3 regions of the Aeromonas sp. EU05-FHT14A05 genome follow, and region 3 is predicted to be linked to each of the others. Evidence: predicted binding sites of a transcription regulator. Region 3 holds the regulator's gene; each other region holds the start of a gene.
What was found. Region 3 encodes MetJ, which represses methionine synthesis genes. Its sites were predicted from a motif close to AGANNTCTAGANNTCT; they were not measured.

Region 1 (5,398 bases), on a different contig from region 3:
GAGAACAAGAAGACCCGTTTGCTGATCCGCTGCATCGAAAAAGGCCTGCCGGATCACGCATAAGCGATCTGGCCCTTGCCGGATGACAGCACTTTTTTCATGCTCTGCCGACCATTGACCATAGGCACAATAAAAGGAAGATTCGGATGCAGATGTTGGGAGTAGATATTGGCGGCTCCGGGATCAAGGGCTGCCTGGTGGACACCGAGACTGGCGAACTGATTGGCGAGCGCCACCGCATCGCCACGCCGCAACCGGCCACCCCGGCCGCCGTGGCGCATACCCTCAAGGCGCTGGTCGAGCATTTCCAGTGGAAGGGCCCCGTGGGGTGCGGCTTCCCCGCCACCATCCACAACGGCATCGCCAAGAATGCCTCCAACATCGACAAGAGCTGGATCGAGACCGACGCCGCCCACCTGTTCGCCGACGTGACCGGCCTGCCCTGCCACGTGCTCAACGACGCCGACGCGGCCGGGCTGGCCGAGATGCGCTTCGGCACGGGCCGGGATCGCAAGGGGGTCATCATCCTCATCACTGTGGGCACCGGCATCGGCACCGCCGTGTTCGTCAACGGCCAGCTGCTGCCGAACACCGAGCTGGGCCACCTCATCCTGGAAGGCATGGTGGCGGAGCACTACTGCTCGGATGCGGTGCGCAAGCGCGAGGATCTCTCCTGGAACCGCTGGGGCAAACGCTTCAACAAGTATCTGGCCCGCCTCGAGTTCCTCTTCTCCCCCGATCTCTTCATCCTGGGAGGCGGCAGCGCCGCCAAGCTCGACAAGTTCATCGACCGGATCGAGACCCGGGCCCCCCTGGTGGCGGCGGCCAACCTCAACCAGGCCGGCATCATAGGGGCCGCCCTCTACGGTGCGGCCCGGCAAGAGGGCTGACCCTCCCCGACAACGCCGCAAGAGGCCCGAGCCGGGCCTCTGCCATGGCGCGCTAGAGATCGTCGAGCCGATGGGCTCCGTGCACCAGCCGGGTCAGCCGGGATTGCGCCATGGACGCCAGGGAGCTCAGCAGTGCGGCCGTGTCCGGCGTGGGGCACTCCCGGGCCAGGCGCCCCAGCTCGCCAACGAGTTTCTCCTCCTGCCGCGACACCAGGGCCACTATCTCCTCGGGCTGGGCACCGGCGGGCAGCGCCAGACGCTGGCAATCGGCCAGCAGATCCACACCGAATCCCTGATCAAGCCAGGTCTCCTTGACCCCGCGCCCCATCTGCTCCCGATAGTCGTGCAGGTGGGCCGCCGCCGCGTCCTCCCGCCCTTGCAGATAGGCCAGCAACATCCGGCTGCGCTCCCCATCCACCTGGGGGATCAGGCGCCCGTAACTGCGCCCCTGCTGCTGATGCAGTTGTTCGAGGTAAAGCATCAGGTCCTTGATCTGTTGAAATCGCATCTCTGCCTCCTCCTGCCGTCCACCTCCTGCCAGTATAAAAAAACGCCGTGCCCTTCCCGGATAAAAGCGGTCATTTTTTGTTCTACATCAAAGGGATGGGAAAGAAAAAGAAGAAAACGAGGAGAAAGGGGCAAAGAGATTTCTCCCTGTCATGCCGGCAACTGGCCGCCAGCGCCCAGGGAGAGGTCGTGAAAAAAACGGGGGAATCATCGAGTTAAGGAGAATTATCCAGGTTATATTCGGAAGGGCAATCTCAAGTCAGAATCTAATATTGAGGCTGTCGGTTTCCCCCTCTTTCCTTAGTCAGCGAGCGGGAATCCTTATCCATTTTTTAGACGTCTAGACGTAGAAACATGCGTTGACACAGCCATCCGGACATCTTAGCATCATCCTCCATGATGGCAGAGCAACCCAGTGAAACCTCTGCCCAATTCACCCGCCTGTAGCGCCCTGTGCTTTAAGGCTGTTAGCACGGAAGAATCCATGATTAAGTTGATCGGTCTCAACAAAGTCTACGGTAAAGGCAGTGACGCCGTGCACGCCCTGCGTGACGTGAGCCTGCATGTGCCACAAGGCAAGATCTTCGGCGTGATCGGCGCCTCAGGTGCCGGCAAGAGCACCCTTATTCGTTGCGTCAACCTGCTGGAGCGCCCCACCGAAGGCCAGGTCATCGTCGATGGTCAGGATCTGGTGGCTCTGAGCGAGCGGGATCTGACCCAGGCTCGCCGCCAGATCGGCATGATCTTCCAGCACTTCAACCTGCTGGCCTCCCGCACCGTGTTCGCCAACATCGCCTTCCCGCTGGAGCTGGCGGGCTGGAGCAAGGCGCAGATCCAGGCCCGGGTCGACGAGCTGCTGGCCCTGGTCGGGCTGGAAGCCCGTGCCCACGCCTATCCGTCCGAGCTCTCCGGTGGTCAGAAACAGCGCGTCGCCATCGCCCGCGCCCTGGCACCGGCCCCCAAGGTGCTGCTGTGTGACGAGGCCACCTCGGCCCTCGACCCCCAGACCACCCGATCCATCCTGAGCCTGCTCAAGGAGATCAACGTCAAGCTGGGGCTCACCATACTGCTCATCACCCACGAGATGGACGTGGTGAAGGGGATCTGTGACGAAGTGGCCATCATCAGCGACGGTCGCCTGATCGAGCAGGGAGAAGTGGCCTGGTTCTTCAGCAACGCCAAGACCCAGCTGGCCCGTGACTTCATCCACTCCACCATCCACCTGGAGGTACCCCAGGAGTACCAGGACAGGATGAGCAGCGAGCGGGTGGCCAACAGCTATCCCCTGGTGAAGCTCGGCTTCACCGGTGCCACCGTCGATTCGCCGCTTATCTCCGAGGTGAGCCGCCGTTTCAACATCGACATCAGCATACTGAGCGCAGACATCGAATACGCCGGTGGCGTCAAGTTCGGCTTCCTGCTGGCGGAGCTGTTCGGGGACGAGGCCCAGTGCGAGGCCACCCAGCAGTTCTTCATCGACAACCACATTCAGCTGGAGGTAATGGGCTATGTCCGAAGCAATGACTAATCTGCTGCGCCCAATCCTCGGCGACTCAGCCATCTTATCCAGCTGGAGGTAATGACTCATGTCCGAAGCCATGATTAATCTGCTCATCACAGCCCTCGGCGACACCCTGATCATGGTGTTTGCCTCCGCCCTGTTCGGCTGCCTGCTCGGCCTGCCGCTCGGCGTGGCACTGCACGTGACCAAGGCGGGCCAGATCCTGGCCAACCCGCTGCTGAACAAGATCCTCGGCATCGTCGTCAACGTCGGCCGCTCCGTGCCCTTCATCATACTGCTGGTGGCCATCATTCCGCTGACCCGACTGATCGTCGGCACCAGCATAGGCACCATAGCCGCCATAGTGCCGCTGACCGTGGGCTGCATCCCCTTCATCGCCCGTCTGGTGGAAGGGGCCCTGATGGAAGTGCCGGACGGCCTGCTCGAAGCCGCCAAGGCCATGGGTGCCAAACCCTTGCAAATCATTGCCAAGGTGCTGCTACCCGAGGCCCTGCCCGGGATCCTCAACAGCATCATCATCACCCTCGTCACGCTGGTTAACTACTCCGCCATGGCCGGTGCCATCGGGGGGGGCGGCCTGGGCGATGTGGGTATTCGCTACGGCTACCAGCGCTTCGACCCTACCGTCATGCTGGTCACCGTGGTCATTCTGGTGGTACTGGTTCAACTCATCCAGAGCGCGGGTGAGCGCCTGGTCAAACAATGTGATCATCGTTAATCGTCGATTTCTGACAGGAGGTTTTTATGAAATTGGGCATTAAATCCGCTGCGGCTGCGCTGCTGGCAACTCTGGTACTGGTCGGCTGCGGTCAGAAGGAAGAGAGCAAGACCCTGAAAGTCGGCGCCATCGCTGGCCCCGAGACCGAACTGGTCGAGACCGCGGCCAAGGTGGCCAAGGAGAAATACGGCCTGACCGTCGAGATCGTCACCTTCTCCGACTACGTCACCCCGAACGTGGCCCTGAACGACGGCAGCGTCGACGTCAACGCCTTCCAGCACAAGCCCTACCTGGATGCCCAGATCCGTGATCGCGGCTTCAAGCTGGTGCCGGTTGGCAACACCTTCGTCTACCCGATCGCCGGTTACTCCAAGAAGATCAAGGCCCTGTCCGAGCTGAAAGACGGTGCCCAGATCGCGGTGCCGAACGATCCGACCAACTTGGGTCGCTCCCTGATCCTGCTGGAGAAGCAGGGCCTGCTGAAGCTGAAGGAAGGCGCCGGTCTGGAAGCGACCGTGCTGGACATCGCCAGCAACCCGCGCAACTTCAAGATCGTCGAGCTGGAAGCCGCTCAACTGCCCCGCTCCCTGGAAGATGTTGATCTCTCCATCATCAACAACACCTTCGCCGGTCAGATTGGCCTGACCCCGACCGAGAACGGCCTCTTCGTCGAAGACAAGGAGTCCCCCTACGTCAACCTGATCGTTGCCCGCGAAAACAACAAGGACGACGAGAAGGTCAAGGAGTTCGTCCAGGCCTTCCAGACCGACGAGGTCTACAAGAAGGGGACCGAGCTGTTCAAGGGCGGTCTGGTGAAAGGTTGGTAACCACTCACTCTGTAAAAAAGGCCACGTCAAGCGTGGCCTTTTTTTTTGCCCCCGTTATCATAGCCAGAAGCACGGCAACACGAAAAAACAGAACAACAATGAAGAAATGGTATCTGGCCTACTGCAAACCCAAGGAAGAGGCCCGCGCCCGCGCCCATCTGGCGGCTCAAGGCGTCGAATCCTATTACCCCATGGTGGAAGTGGAGAAGCTGCGGCGTGGCAAACGGGTCCCGCAGCGTGAACCCATGTTCCCCAACTACCTGTTCATCTACGTGGATCTGGAAGTGGTGACCCCGGTCACCCTGAAGTCCACCCGCGGCATCAGCCGTATCATTCACTTCGGCAAGGAGTGGAGCCCCGTCAGCAGCCAGCTGATCTACCGGCTGATGAGCCGGGACGACAGCGACGAGGCGCGCGCCAGCTATGCCCGCCTGCCGACGCAAGGGGACAAGGTATTGATCGAATCCGGCCCCCTGGCCGGGTTCGAGGCCATCTATCTGGAGCCGGATGGGGAGAAGCGGGCCATCCTGCTGGTCAGCCTGCTCAACCAGGAGACCAGCAGCAGCTTCGATAACCAGGCCTTCCGGCGGCTGGACTGACCAGGATTCCTGCGTCCGGACCGAGCCGGCAGCGAGAAGCGGCCTATGCCTGCTGGCCTGCCTGCTCAACCAGGAGACAAGCAGCAGCTTCGACAACCAGGCCTTCCGGCGTCTGGACTGAGTCGGCAGCGAGAAGCGCCCTATGCCTGCTGGTCAGCCTGCTCAACCAGGAGACCAGCATCAGCGTCGACAATCAGGCCTTCCGGCGTCTGGACTGACCCTCACCAAACGTTGCTGGCGAGAAGCGCCCTATGCCTGCTGGTCAGCCTGCTCAACCAGGAGACCAGCAGCAGCGTCGACCATCAGGCCTTCCGACGTCTGGACTGAGCCGGCAG
Region 2 (5,398 bases), on a different contig from region 3:
GCCCCGGATGGGGGTGGCACATGGCCAGCAGGGCGCCCCGGCTCTCCCCTTCCTGCAGGCACAGCGGCCGCTCCCCCAGCAGGGCCAGGATCTGCTGCGCCGGCGCCTCGTTGCCCCGCCCCACCAGCCAGGGGGCTATCTCCCCGAGCAGGCGCGCCTCGGCAGCATCCATGTCGGCGGCGCTGGCGCCGTGGCCGATGAGTTTCAGCTCGATGAGGGGCATGGAGGAGCGGTAGCCGAGCTCGATGCCCGCAGGCCAGGGCGCCCCATCCAGCTTGTCCGAGAGGGCGGATTCCGAGATGCCGAAGGTATAGAAGCGGCGCAGCTCGGTGTCCGTCTCTTCCCCCGCCAGCGCCTTGAGGCGCGGCAAGATCTGCTCGCGCACCATCTGCTTGAACTCGAACGGCACGCCCGGGGTGAAGAAGAGCCGGCTCTGGCCGTGGCTGGCCGGGTGGCTGACCACGAAGCCGCAGGCGGTGCCGACCGGGTTGTCGAGGATGTCGCAGTCCCGGGGCAGCCAGGCCTGCTTGCTGTTGCTCTGGGCCATGATGCGGCCCCGGCTGGCGTAGCGCTCGGCCATGGTGGCGAGCCAGTCGGGGAACAGGGCGAGCGGCTGCTCAAAGGCTTCGGCCGCCGCCTGGGCGGTGAGATCATCCGCGGTGGGGCCGAGCCCCCCGCACACCAGCACCACTTCTGCCCGGTCGGCGCTCTCCTGCAAGGCGGCCTTCAGATCCGCGAGGTTGTCCCCCACAGTCAGGCGACGGCGCACCTGCCAGCCTTGCTCCAGCAGCAGGGCGCTGAGCCAGGCGGCGTTGGTGTCCACCACCAGGCCGGTCACTATCTCGTCCCCCGTGCTGATGATCTCGATACGCATGCAGACTCCTTGGATGGTGGACCCCGATCAGGGCTTGTTGTGCTCGAAGTAGTAGCTGATCCGGGTGCGGGGGTTGAGGTACTCGAACACCGCCGGCGGCAGTCGCTTGGGGTGGATCACCTTGGCAATGGAGAGCTCGGCCTGCTCGAGATCTATGATGGCCGCCTCCTGGCGCGGGATGCGGGGATCGTACACCAGCACCGCGGGGTAGAGCAGGCGGGAGGCGTTGACCGACATCACCAGCCCGACCTGGCCGTTGGAGAGCTGCACCACGCTGCCGGGCGGGTAGATGCCCATCAGGCGGATCAGCATGCCGAGGTGGTCGGTGTTGAATTGGGCCTTGCGCTGCTTGTAGAGGTTGCCGAGGGCCGAGTAGGGCACCTTGGCCTGCAGGTGGCAGAGGTTGTCGTACTCGTTGATGAGGGAGACGATCTGGGTCAGGGGGTCGAGCTGATCCCCCCTGAGCCCCTGTGGTCCGCTGCCGTCCAGGTATTCGTGGTGGTACTGCACTATGCGTTTCGCCGGCTCGGGGAAGTCACTGGCCAGGCTCAGCAGCTCCAGGCCGTAGCGCGGGTGCTGGGCCATCAGATTCTGCTCCGGCTTGGTCAGTGGGCTTGTCTTGCGCAGGATCTGGCTCGGGATCTTCAGCTTGCCGATGTCGTGGAACAGGGCCCCCATGCCGACCTGGCGAATAGCCTCCGCCGGCAGCTTGCACTCCCTGGCCAGCAGCATGCTGAGCACGCTGACGTTGAGGGAGTGAAACTGGAGGCTGTTGCCATCCGCGCTGTCGGAGACCAGGTGCAGCACCATCTCGTCCACCGACAGCAGCTGCTCCGTCATGGCGTTGATCAGCTCCTGGGCCTCATTGATGGCGTTGAGGGGGCGGGACTGGATCTTGCCCATCAGGTTGCGCACCTGGGCCAGGGACTGCTGGAAATGCTTCTCGCACTGCTGCAGATCCCGGCGATAGCGCTGCAACTGCTCGATGCGCCTGGTCTTCTCCTGCTGCATCTCCTGCTGGCGCCCGACCAGATCGTCAGCGCCATCCGGTGCGGGCTGCACCTGATCGAGGGGCTTGGGGGGGGCGTCGCTCTTGTCGGGGATGATGGTCACCAGCTTGAGACCGAGCCGGCGGATCAGCTCTATCTCCTCTTCACTCTTGAGTTTGAAGCTGGAAAACAGGAAGGGGTGCTCACGCCATCCCAGTGGCAGGGAGACGTAATTGCCGACTTGCAGCCGATCGACCGAGATCTTGATTCCTGTCATGGGGTTGGGCACGAGAGACACACAGAGCCGTATGCTAGTCAAAGGCAGGGGTGAATACAAAAGGTATCTGATGACAGGATGAGTGCTTTATTATAGGCTTCTAGATGTCCAGACATATTTACCGATGCAGTACAGGGAGTCAGCATGCCGATCAAGATCCCGGACCAGTTGCCCGCCGCCGAAGTGCTGGGGCAGGAGAACATCTTCGTGATGACGGAATCCCGGGCCGTCACCCAGAACATCCGTCCGCTGCGGGTGCTCATCCTCAACCTGATGCCCAAGAAGATAGAGACCGAGATCCAGCTGATGCGGATGCTCTCCAACTCGCCCTTGCAGGTGGACGTGGATCTGCTGCGCATCGACGATCGGGAGTCGAAGAACACGCCCCAGGCGCACCTGGAGAACTTCTATCACGACTTCGAGCAGGTCCGTGGCAACAACTACGACGGCATGATCATCACGGGGGCGCCGCTCGGGCTGGTGGAGTTCGAGGAGGTGGTCTACTGGCCGCGTATCGTCGAGATCATCGAGTGGTCCCATCAGCATGTGACCTCCACCCTGTTCCTCTGCTGGGCGGTGCAGGCGGCGCTCAAGGCGCTCTACGGCATGGAGAAGCAGACCCACGGCGAGAAGCTGTCAGGGGTCTATCGCCACCACCGCCTCGATGAGCACGAGCCGCTGCTGCGCGGCTTCGATGACGAGTTCGTCGCGCCTCACTCCCGCTATGCGGCCTTCGACGGGGATCTTATCCGAGCCCAGACCGATCTGCAGATCTTCGCCGAGTCCGAGGAGGCGGGTGTCTATCTGGCGGCGACCAAGGATTGCCGCCAGGTGTTCGTCACCGGCCATCCCGAATACGATGCCCTGACCCTGGATGGGGAGTACCGGCGGGATCTGGCGGCCGGCCTCACCCCCGTCATCCCGGTCAACTACTACCCGGGCGACAATCCCGATCAGACCCCGCGCGCCACCTGGCGCAGCCACGGCCACCTGCTGTTTTCCAACTGGCTCAACTACTACGTCTATCAGCTCACCAGCTATCGGCTGGAGGACATCGGCAAGGTGTTCACTTACGAGCAGCCCAAGGGCCAGGTGTAGGGCCGGTTCACCCGCTATTGGCCGGAGGAGACCGGCAAGGTGCTCAGCTATAAATCGCCCAAGAGGCAGGTGTCATAGGGCTGGAGGAGATCGACATGGTTTTTACCTGCGAGCACTCCAAGAGCCAGGGCACCCTTCAGTCGGCCCCGGCCAGCCGTCTCCCCCGGGTGTCGAGCCAGTGACGGTGGCAGGCCAGGGTGAAGGCGCCGGGCCGCCTGGCCCGGATGGCGGCCATGGCCTCCGGCTGGGGCTGGCCAAGGGCCATCAGCAGCAGGGCCGCCACCAGCCCGGTGCGGCCGCTCCCTCCGTGACAGTGAATGGCCAGGTATCTGCCCTCGCGCAGCAGGGCGATCAGTTGCGGCAGCATGGGGGGCCAGGCTCGCTCGAAGGCCTCATCGGGGGCCTCATCGTCCGCTATGGGCAGGTGGAACCAGGCCATGCCCCTGGCCTCGACCAGTGAGCCGAGGGAGCCTGCGCCGTGTGCGGCCAGCTCATCCTTCGTCATCAGCGTGAGCACTCCACCGGCACCGGCCAGCTGCAACTGGGCCAGGGCGAGCGGCATGGCAACCTGCTGGTTGCCGGGGCAGGGGGTGAGCAACAGCTGGCCGTCGAGGCGCGGAACCTCCAGGCTCCAGAAGGGGTGGGCACTGAGCATGAGGATCCTTGTCGGTGCTAGTAGGGTGTCAAACGAGCTTATTGGCCCCCTGTTTGAGTGCGGCACAGCATAGAGGGCGCGGGTGTGATGTCAATCTGCGTTGTGTTCGGCCCGGTTTACGGGCAGAGTCTAAAAAAATAGAGCGATGGAAGGAGTAGAGATGAGAAACCTGGATCAACTGGACTTGGACATCCTGGCCCATCTGTTTCGCGATGCGGGCATGACCAACAAGGATTTGGCGGCCCTGGTCGGGGTGGCTCCCTCCACCTGCCTGGAGCGGGTGCGCAAGCTGCAACAGGACGGGGTGCTGAAGGGCGCTCATTGCGAGGTGGATTATCAGGCCCTGGGCGGCCATATCCAGGCCATGGTCTCCCTGCAGCTGGCGCGCCACAGCCGGCAGATCATAGATGCGTTTCGCGATGCCATCCTGGCGTTGCCCGAGGTGATCAGCCTGTTTCACATGGGTGGCAAGGATGATTTCCTGGTGCACCTCTGCGTCGCCGACACCGAGCACCTGCGCAACTTCGTGTTCGATCACTTCACCTCCCGGGAAGAGGTGGTACACCTCGAGACCTCCCTGGTGTTCGAGCACAGGTTCAGCCGATCCCTGCCCTGTTTCACCCATCCCTGAGCGCCAGGGGGCAGAAAAAAACCGCCAGCTGGCGGTTTTTTCGTTTCTTCATCCCGTCAGTTGAGGGCGAGCCTGTCGTCCGGCGCCGTCTGGTAGAGCCCCTGCTGGTAGGCCAGGTTGCCCCAGAGCACCAGGCCCAGCGCGGCATCCTTCATGGCATCCGGCTGCGGGGCCGGGGTGAGGGTCTCGCTGGCATCGTCATAGATGAAGCCTTCCGCCGCCCGCTCCGGCTGCAGTATCACCACATCCTTGCCCCGCATCAGAGCGAAGTTCTTGTCGTACTGCATGATGGCGCGCCCCGGCCAGTCTGCCGGCATGCGGGTCAGATCCTTGCCCAGCATGGGGTAGTCGGCACTTATGCCCATCAGGGAGAGCAGGGTGGGCGCCATGTCTATCTGGCTGACGATGCGCGGATCCTGTTTCGGCGCTATGCCCTCTCCCACTATGACCCCAGGGATATGGAAGCGGGGGATGGGTACCAGGCTGGCGCCGCCGACCCGGCTGTCGTGATCGGCGATGACCAGGAACAGGGTGTCCTTCCAGTAGTCCGATGCCTTGGCCCTCCTGAAGAACTCGCCGACGGCGTAATCCGCGTACTTGGCGGCGTTGTTGCGGGTCGCCTTGGGCTGTTCATAGAGGGAGATGCGGTCGTCCGGGAACTCGAAGGGATCGTGGTTGCTGGAGCTGAACACCAGGCTGAAGAAGGGCTTGCCCTGCCTGTGCAGTGCCTCGAAGGTGTCGTTGGCCTTGGCCATGAGATCTTCATCCGAGGCGCCCCATGAGCCCTCGAACACCGGGTTCTTGAAGTCCTTCTGCTCGACTATGGTGGTGAAGCCATTGCCGAGGAAGAAGCTGCGCATGTTGTCGAAATGGC
Region 3 (5,398 bases):
CGCCAGGGCGGCCAGCAGGCTGGCGCTGTAGTCGGAGCCGTTGCGACCGAGCAGCAGGGAGCGCCCCTCCATGTCGGCGGCGATGAAGCCGGTCACCACTATGCGGCCGGGATGCTCCGCCAGGCGGGCCTTGAGCAGCTCGCTGGAGATGGCGGTATTGACCTTGACCAGGGCGCCATCCTCGGCGCGCAGGAAGCTGCGGGCGTCGAGCCAGATGGCCTTGTCGCCGCGGCTGCTGAGCAGGGCGGCCAGCAGGCGCGCCGACCACACCTCGCCAAAGGCCAGCAGGCCGTTGCGCTCGAAGCGATCAAACTGCCCTTCCAGGGTCTTGGCGATCTGCTGCATGTCGTCGGTCAGCTGCTGGCTCAAGTCGAGCAGCAACTCCCCCTCCAGCAGGCCGTCGATCAGGCTCTGCTGGTAGGCGTGCAGGGCAGTGATGGCTTCCCCTGCGGCCTCGTCACCCGCCTCGGCCAGTTCCACCAGCTGGATCAGCCGGTTGGTGGTCTTGCCGGCGGCGGAGACCACCACCAGCTCCCTGCCCCCGCCCTGCTGCTCGGCCTGTTGTTCGAGAATGCTGGCGACCCGGCGATAGCAGACAGGATCCGCCAGGCTGCTGCCGCCAAACTTGTGCACATGACGCCGCTTCAAGGCTCTCTCTGCCGCCACCGCACTCTCTCCTTGCTGTTGCTGTTCCATTACTTCACCTGCTCTGCCTGTTGTGCCAACTGCGCCTGTTCAAAGCCTTGAGCCAGATCGGCCACCAGGTCTTCACCGTGTTCTATGCCCACCGAGAGGCGCAGCAACTGGGCGCTGATGCCCGCCGCCTGCTGCGCCGCCGGAGTCATGGCCCTGTGGGTCATGCTGGCCGGATGGGCCACCAGACTCTCCACTCCGCCGAGGGATTCCGCCACCGAGAAGAGGCGCAGCGCCGCGAGGAAGGCGCGCAGCCCCGTCTCGGTGCAATCGAGTTCAAAACTTAGCATGGCGCCGAAGCCGGACTGTTGACGGCGCGCAATCTCGTGGCCCGGGTGGCTCGGCAGGCTGGGATGATAGATTTTTTTGACCAGCGGCTGCTGCTGCAGGAAGGCGAGAATGCGATCCGTGTTCTCCTGATGGGCACGCAGGCGCGGCGCCAGGGTGCGCAGGCCGCGCAGGGTGAGGTAGGAGTCGAAGGCGCCGGAGGTGAGCCCCAGACAGTTGGCCCACCACACCAGGGACTCGGCCAGCTGGGCCTCCTTGGCGATCGCGACCCCGCCCACCACGTCGGAGTGGCCGTTGATGTACTTGGTGGTCGAATGCACCACCACGTCGGCACCCAGCGAGAGCGGCTGTTGCAGCAGCGGGGAGAGGAAGGTGTTGTCCACCACCACTTTGGCACCCACCTCATGGGAGGCGGCGGCGATGGCGGCCACGTCCACCACCCGCAGCAGCGGGTTGGAGGGGGTCTCTACCCACACCAGGGCCGGTTGCTGCGCCAGGGCCTCGGCGAGCGCCGCCTCGTCCCCCTGATCGACGAACTGCACCCGGTAGTGGCCCTTGGCCGCCAGGTACTCGAACAGGCGCCAGGTGCCGCCGTAGCAGTCGTGGGGGGCGATCAGCAGATCCCCCGCCTTGAGCAGGGCCGTGGTCACCAGGTGGACGGCCCCCATGCCGGTGCCGGTCACCACGGCGCCGGCGCCCCCTTCCAGGGCCGCCAGGGCGTCCGCTAGGTTGGTTCGGGTCGGGTTGCCCGAGCGGGCATAATCGTATTGACGAGGCTCGCCAAAGTCGGCAAAGGTGTAGTTGCTGGAGAGGTAGATGGGGGGCACCACGGCACCGTGTTGTGTGTCTGTCTCAATCCCGGTGCGTACCGCCAGGGTGGCCTTGTGGGTCATGTCACTCTCCTTGATGTGTTGCCGGAGCCGGTCCGCCTCGTGGGTCGTCCTGCCCCGCTCTCATTTGCGCTGGCCGGAGTGCCGGCCCATGGTGCATCACACTACGCCACCTTAAAAAAGCCGTCAACACTTCTAGACGTCTAAATGGCTTTGCTGTTGGATTGCCATTGAATTCCTTAAGGGTTAAAATCCGCGCTCACGGCCAAACGAGAACAGGTGGAACATGGGTACAGAGTGGAACGGCGACTACGTCAGCCCCTATGCGGAGCACGGCAAGAAGAGCGAACAGGTCAAGAAGATTACCGTCTCGATCCCGCTCAAGGTGCTGAAGGTGTTGACCGATGAGCGCACCCGTCGCCAGGTGAACAACCTGCGTCATGCGACCAACAGCGAGCTGCTCTGTGAGGCCTTCCTGCACGCATTCACCGGTCAGCCGCTGCCCTGTGACGACGATCTGCGCAAGGATCATCCGGACAGCGTCCCCGCCGAGGCCCGCGCCATCATGGAGGCGCTCGGCAAAGAGATCGAAGATTTCGACGCCGAGTAATCCGGTGGCCCATGGCACATAATCCCCCCTCTTCGATGACGCGGCCCGGTGCCGCGTCATCCCTATCCGCCCCCTGCCCGTTCAGCCTGCGCCGCTACCAGAGCGACATCAGCAGCCACAGCCACGACTTCGCCCAGCTGGTGATCCCCCTGGACGGCCCCCTCGAGATCGAGGTGCAGGGCCAGGGTCGTCGCCTCGCCCCTGGCTTTGCCTGCGTCATCGCCCCCGGTCTTCGCCACGACTACGCCGCCGACCCGGCGCTCTCCTTCCTGGTGCAGGAGAGCCACTGGCTGCCCGAGACCCTTGGCGAACGCCCCTTCATCCCCCTGGACGAGCCCCAGCGCCACTACCTCGCCTTCCTCCATCAGATGGTGCGCCAGGGTCGCCATGTGGCCGGCATGGAGCAAGTCTGGCTGGGCCTCCTGGCCCAGGGTCAGGGCATGGGCCCCACCCTGGCCCCCCGCATGACAAGAGTGCAGCGCCACATCGAGGCCCACCTCGCCGAGCCCCTCACCAATGAGCGCCTCGCCGCTGTTGCCTGCCTCGGCCAGAGCCAGTTCAAGCACGCCTTTCGCCAGCAGTTCGGCATGAGCGCCTCCCACTACATCCGCGGGCGGCGCATGGCGCTGGCACGCACCCTGCTGGCTCACAGTGCCCTGCCCATAGGCGAGGTGGCCAGCCGCTGCGGCTATCAGGATCAGGGAGCCTTCGCCGAGCGCTTCCTGGCCGAGACGGGCCTCACCCCCTCCCGCTGGCGCCAGCAAAACGGCCCGCAGCCATAACAGTCCGGCTCCTTGCCGAAGACAGGGGCTGCCGTTTCGAGGCATGCTGGGGTCAATGCAAGGTGTGTGAAAGGAGGAGCCAAGATGCAGACCATAAGCTGGCAGCAGTTCGAGATGGTGGAGCTGAGAGTGGGCACCCTGGTGCGGGTCGAGCCCTTCCCCGAGGCACGCAAGCCCGCCTACAAGGTGTGGGCGGATTTCGGCCCCGAGCTCGGGGTGCGCAAGAGCAGCGCCCAGATAACGGATCTCTATCAGCCGGAGGATCTGGTGGGGCGCCAGATCGTCGCCGTGGTGAACTTCCCGGCCAAGCAGATAGGTCCCATCCAGTCGGAGTTTCTGCTGACCGGCTTCTACCGGGCCGATGGCGCCGTGGTGATGGCCATCCCGGAGCAGGCGGTGGAGAACGGCGCCAAGCTGGGTTGAGGCCCTGTGCCCCATGAATGAGAAGAGGCGACCCCGGGGTCGCCTCTTCTCATTCTGGCCGCTGCGCCGCTGTTACTTCAGCAGGCTGAAGAGCAGGGCCGAGACCGAGAGCGAACCGGTCAGCAGGATGAAGCCGTTCACCCAGCCCTGACGGAAGCGGGCCAGCGCCTCCACCCTGTAGATGGCCACCACCGGCATGATGAAGAGGATCATGGCGATGACGGGGCCGGAGAGGGTCTCCATCAGGCCGAGGATGCCGGGGTTGATGACAGCCGCCCCCCAGATGGCGAAGAACATCAGGGCGATGCCGAGCCGGTCCGCCTTGGCCAGCGACAGGCCGGTGGGCTTGGCGATCAGGCTTTTCAGGCTCTCCCGGGCGCCGAGGAAGTGGCCGAGGAAGGAGGAGCTGATGGCGATGAAGGCGATGAGCGGCCCCAGGGTCACTATCACAGGGTTGTCTGTGATGTTGGCAAGATAGGAGAGCACGGAGACGTTCTGGGCCTTGGCCTCGGCCAGCTGGGCCGGAGAGAGGCTCAGCACGCAGGAGAAGACGAAGAAGAGCACAAAGCCCACCAGCATCACTGTGGTGTTGCGCAGGATCAGGCCGCTCTTGGCTTCGGCCTGCTCGCCATATTCCCGGCGCTGCACGTTGGCAAAGCCGGAGATGGCGGCGGCGTGGCTGAAGGCGAACACTGTGACCGGCAGCGCCAGCCAGACGGTGTTGAGGAAGCTGGCCCCCTCGAACGCGGTCGCCTCCGGCCAGTGCCACTGGGGAATAAGGTAGCAGGAGAGCGCCGCCAGAATGGCCGCCAGCGGATAGACCATGAAGGCAAAGGCCCGCAGCATCGCCTTCTCCCCCGCCATCATCACGGCGATCATGGCGAACACCAGCAGGCCGGAGAGCATCACCCGGTTCGGGGCATCCATGCCGAGCTGGTTGATCATGAAGCTCTCCACCGTGTTGGTCAGCCCGACGCCGTAGATGAGCAGGATAGGGAAGATGGAGAGGAAGTAGAGCGCCGAGATGAGGCGACCGGCCATCTTGCCGAAGTGCTCCTCCGCCACCTCGGTGAAGTCGGCGTGGGGGCGCGAGGAAGAGAGCACGAAGCGCGCCAGCCCGCGGTGGGCCAGGAAGGTCATGGGGCCCGCCAGCACGGCGACGATGACGAGGGGCCAGATGCCCCCCAGACCCAGGTTGATGGGCAGGAACAGTATGCCGGCGCCGACCGCGGTGCCAAACAGGCTGATGACCCAGTGGGTATCGTGACGACGCCAGCCAGTGCGGCTGATGGATGGGGAACCGGATAGCTCCCGGGTGACCTCTGCAGATGAACTCATTGATAAACCACTTATATATAGTATTAAAATCTAAAAATATTGTGCTCCTTTAGCATTTAATTCTCAAAAAACGGCATTGGCAGATCTCACTGGCAAAGTCAGGTTCAGCCAGTGAGATTGGGTGGCATTTCCAGTCCGCCCTGTTCGGTTAAACCTTTAAATAGCGAATAGCACGAAATATAAAACCAAAATATCACCACTGGTCGATTTTTTATTTCGACCAATGCGCGGTTTTCAGAATTACCTGAAAATAGATGCCGGCACTTTGGGTTTGATTGTGATGATCCACTACAGCAATCCATTTAAGTAGCGAATACACCTGAATATACCGCGCCAAGCCAGCGGATCACACCAGGCAATCAGGCGGCCACGGGGCCGCCTGATTGGATGAACTGGCTACATTTCAACCGGCTCAGTGAGTCAGGATCTTGCCC

Region 1: metN (methionine ABC transporter ATP-binding protein MetN) is a predicted target of MetJ. The motif match lies at 1,732-1,747, and genes of this name have one in related genera.
Region 2: metA (homoserine O-acetyltransferase MetA) is a predicted target of MetJ. The motif match lies at 2,243-2,258, and genes of this name have one in related genera.

What each region holds. Positions count from the first base shown of each region.
Region 1 covers NZ_JBYTDH010000011.1:118,400-123,797, forward strand. The annotation lists gene queG (tRNA epoxyqueuosine(34) reductase QueG) at 1-63, shown strand, start outside; gene ppgK (polyphosphate--glucose phosphotransferase) at 147-890, shown strand; gene AC3WR3_RS15850 (hypothetical protein) at 943-1,398, opposite strand; gene metN (methionine ABC transporter ATP-binding protein MetN) at 1,882-2,925, shown strand; gene AC3WR3_RS15860 (methionine ABC transporter permease) at 2,984-3,637, shown strand; gene metQ (methionine ABC transporter substrate-binding lipoprotein MetQ) at 3,664-4,464, shown strand; gene rfaH (transcription/translation regulatory transformer protein RfaH) at 4,563-5,063, shown strand; partial or broken gene AC3WR3_RS15875 (transcription/translation regulatory transformer protein RfaH) at 5,319-5,390, shown strand.
Region 2 covers NZ_JBYTDH010000003.1:139,758-145,155, forward strand. The annotation lists gene AC3WR3_RS05890 (molybdopterin-binding protein) at 1-874, opposite strand, end outside; gene AC3WR3_RS05895 (HD-GYP domain-containing protein) at 902-2,140, opposite strand; gene metA (homoserine O-acetyltransferase MetA) at 2,285-3,238, shown strand; gene AC3WR3_RS05905 (phosphatase domain-containing protein) at 3,375-3,893, opposite strand; gene AC3WR3_RS05910 (Lrp/AsnC family transcriptional regulator) at 4,054-4,524, shown strand; gene AC3WR3_RS05915 (LTA synthase family protein) at 4,581-5,398, opposite strand, start outside.
Region 3 covers NZ_JBYTDH010000007.1:175,249-180,646, forward strand. The annotation lists gene AC3WR3_RS12375 (bifunctional aspartate kinase/homoserine dehydrogenase II) at 1-696, opposite strand, end outside; gene metB (cystathionine gamma-synthase) at 696-1,874, opposite strand; gene metJ (met regulon transcriptional regulator MetJ) at 2,098-2,421, shown strand; gene AC3WR3_RS12390 (helix-turn-helix domain-containing protein) at 2,457-3,203, shown strand; gene AC3WR3_RS12395 (tRNA-binding protein) at 3,288-3,626, shown strand; gene AC3WR3_RS12400 (aromatic amino acid transport family protein) at 3,699-4,964, opposite strand; gene cysQ (3'(2'),5'-bisphosphate nucleotidase CysQ) at 5,377-5,398, opposite strand, start outside.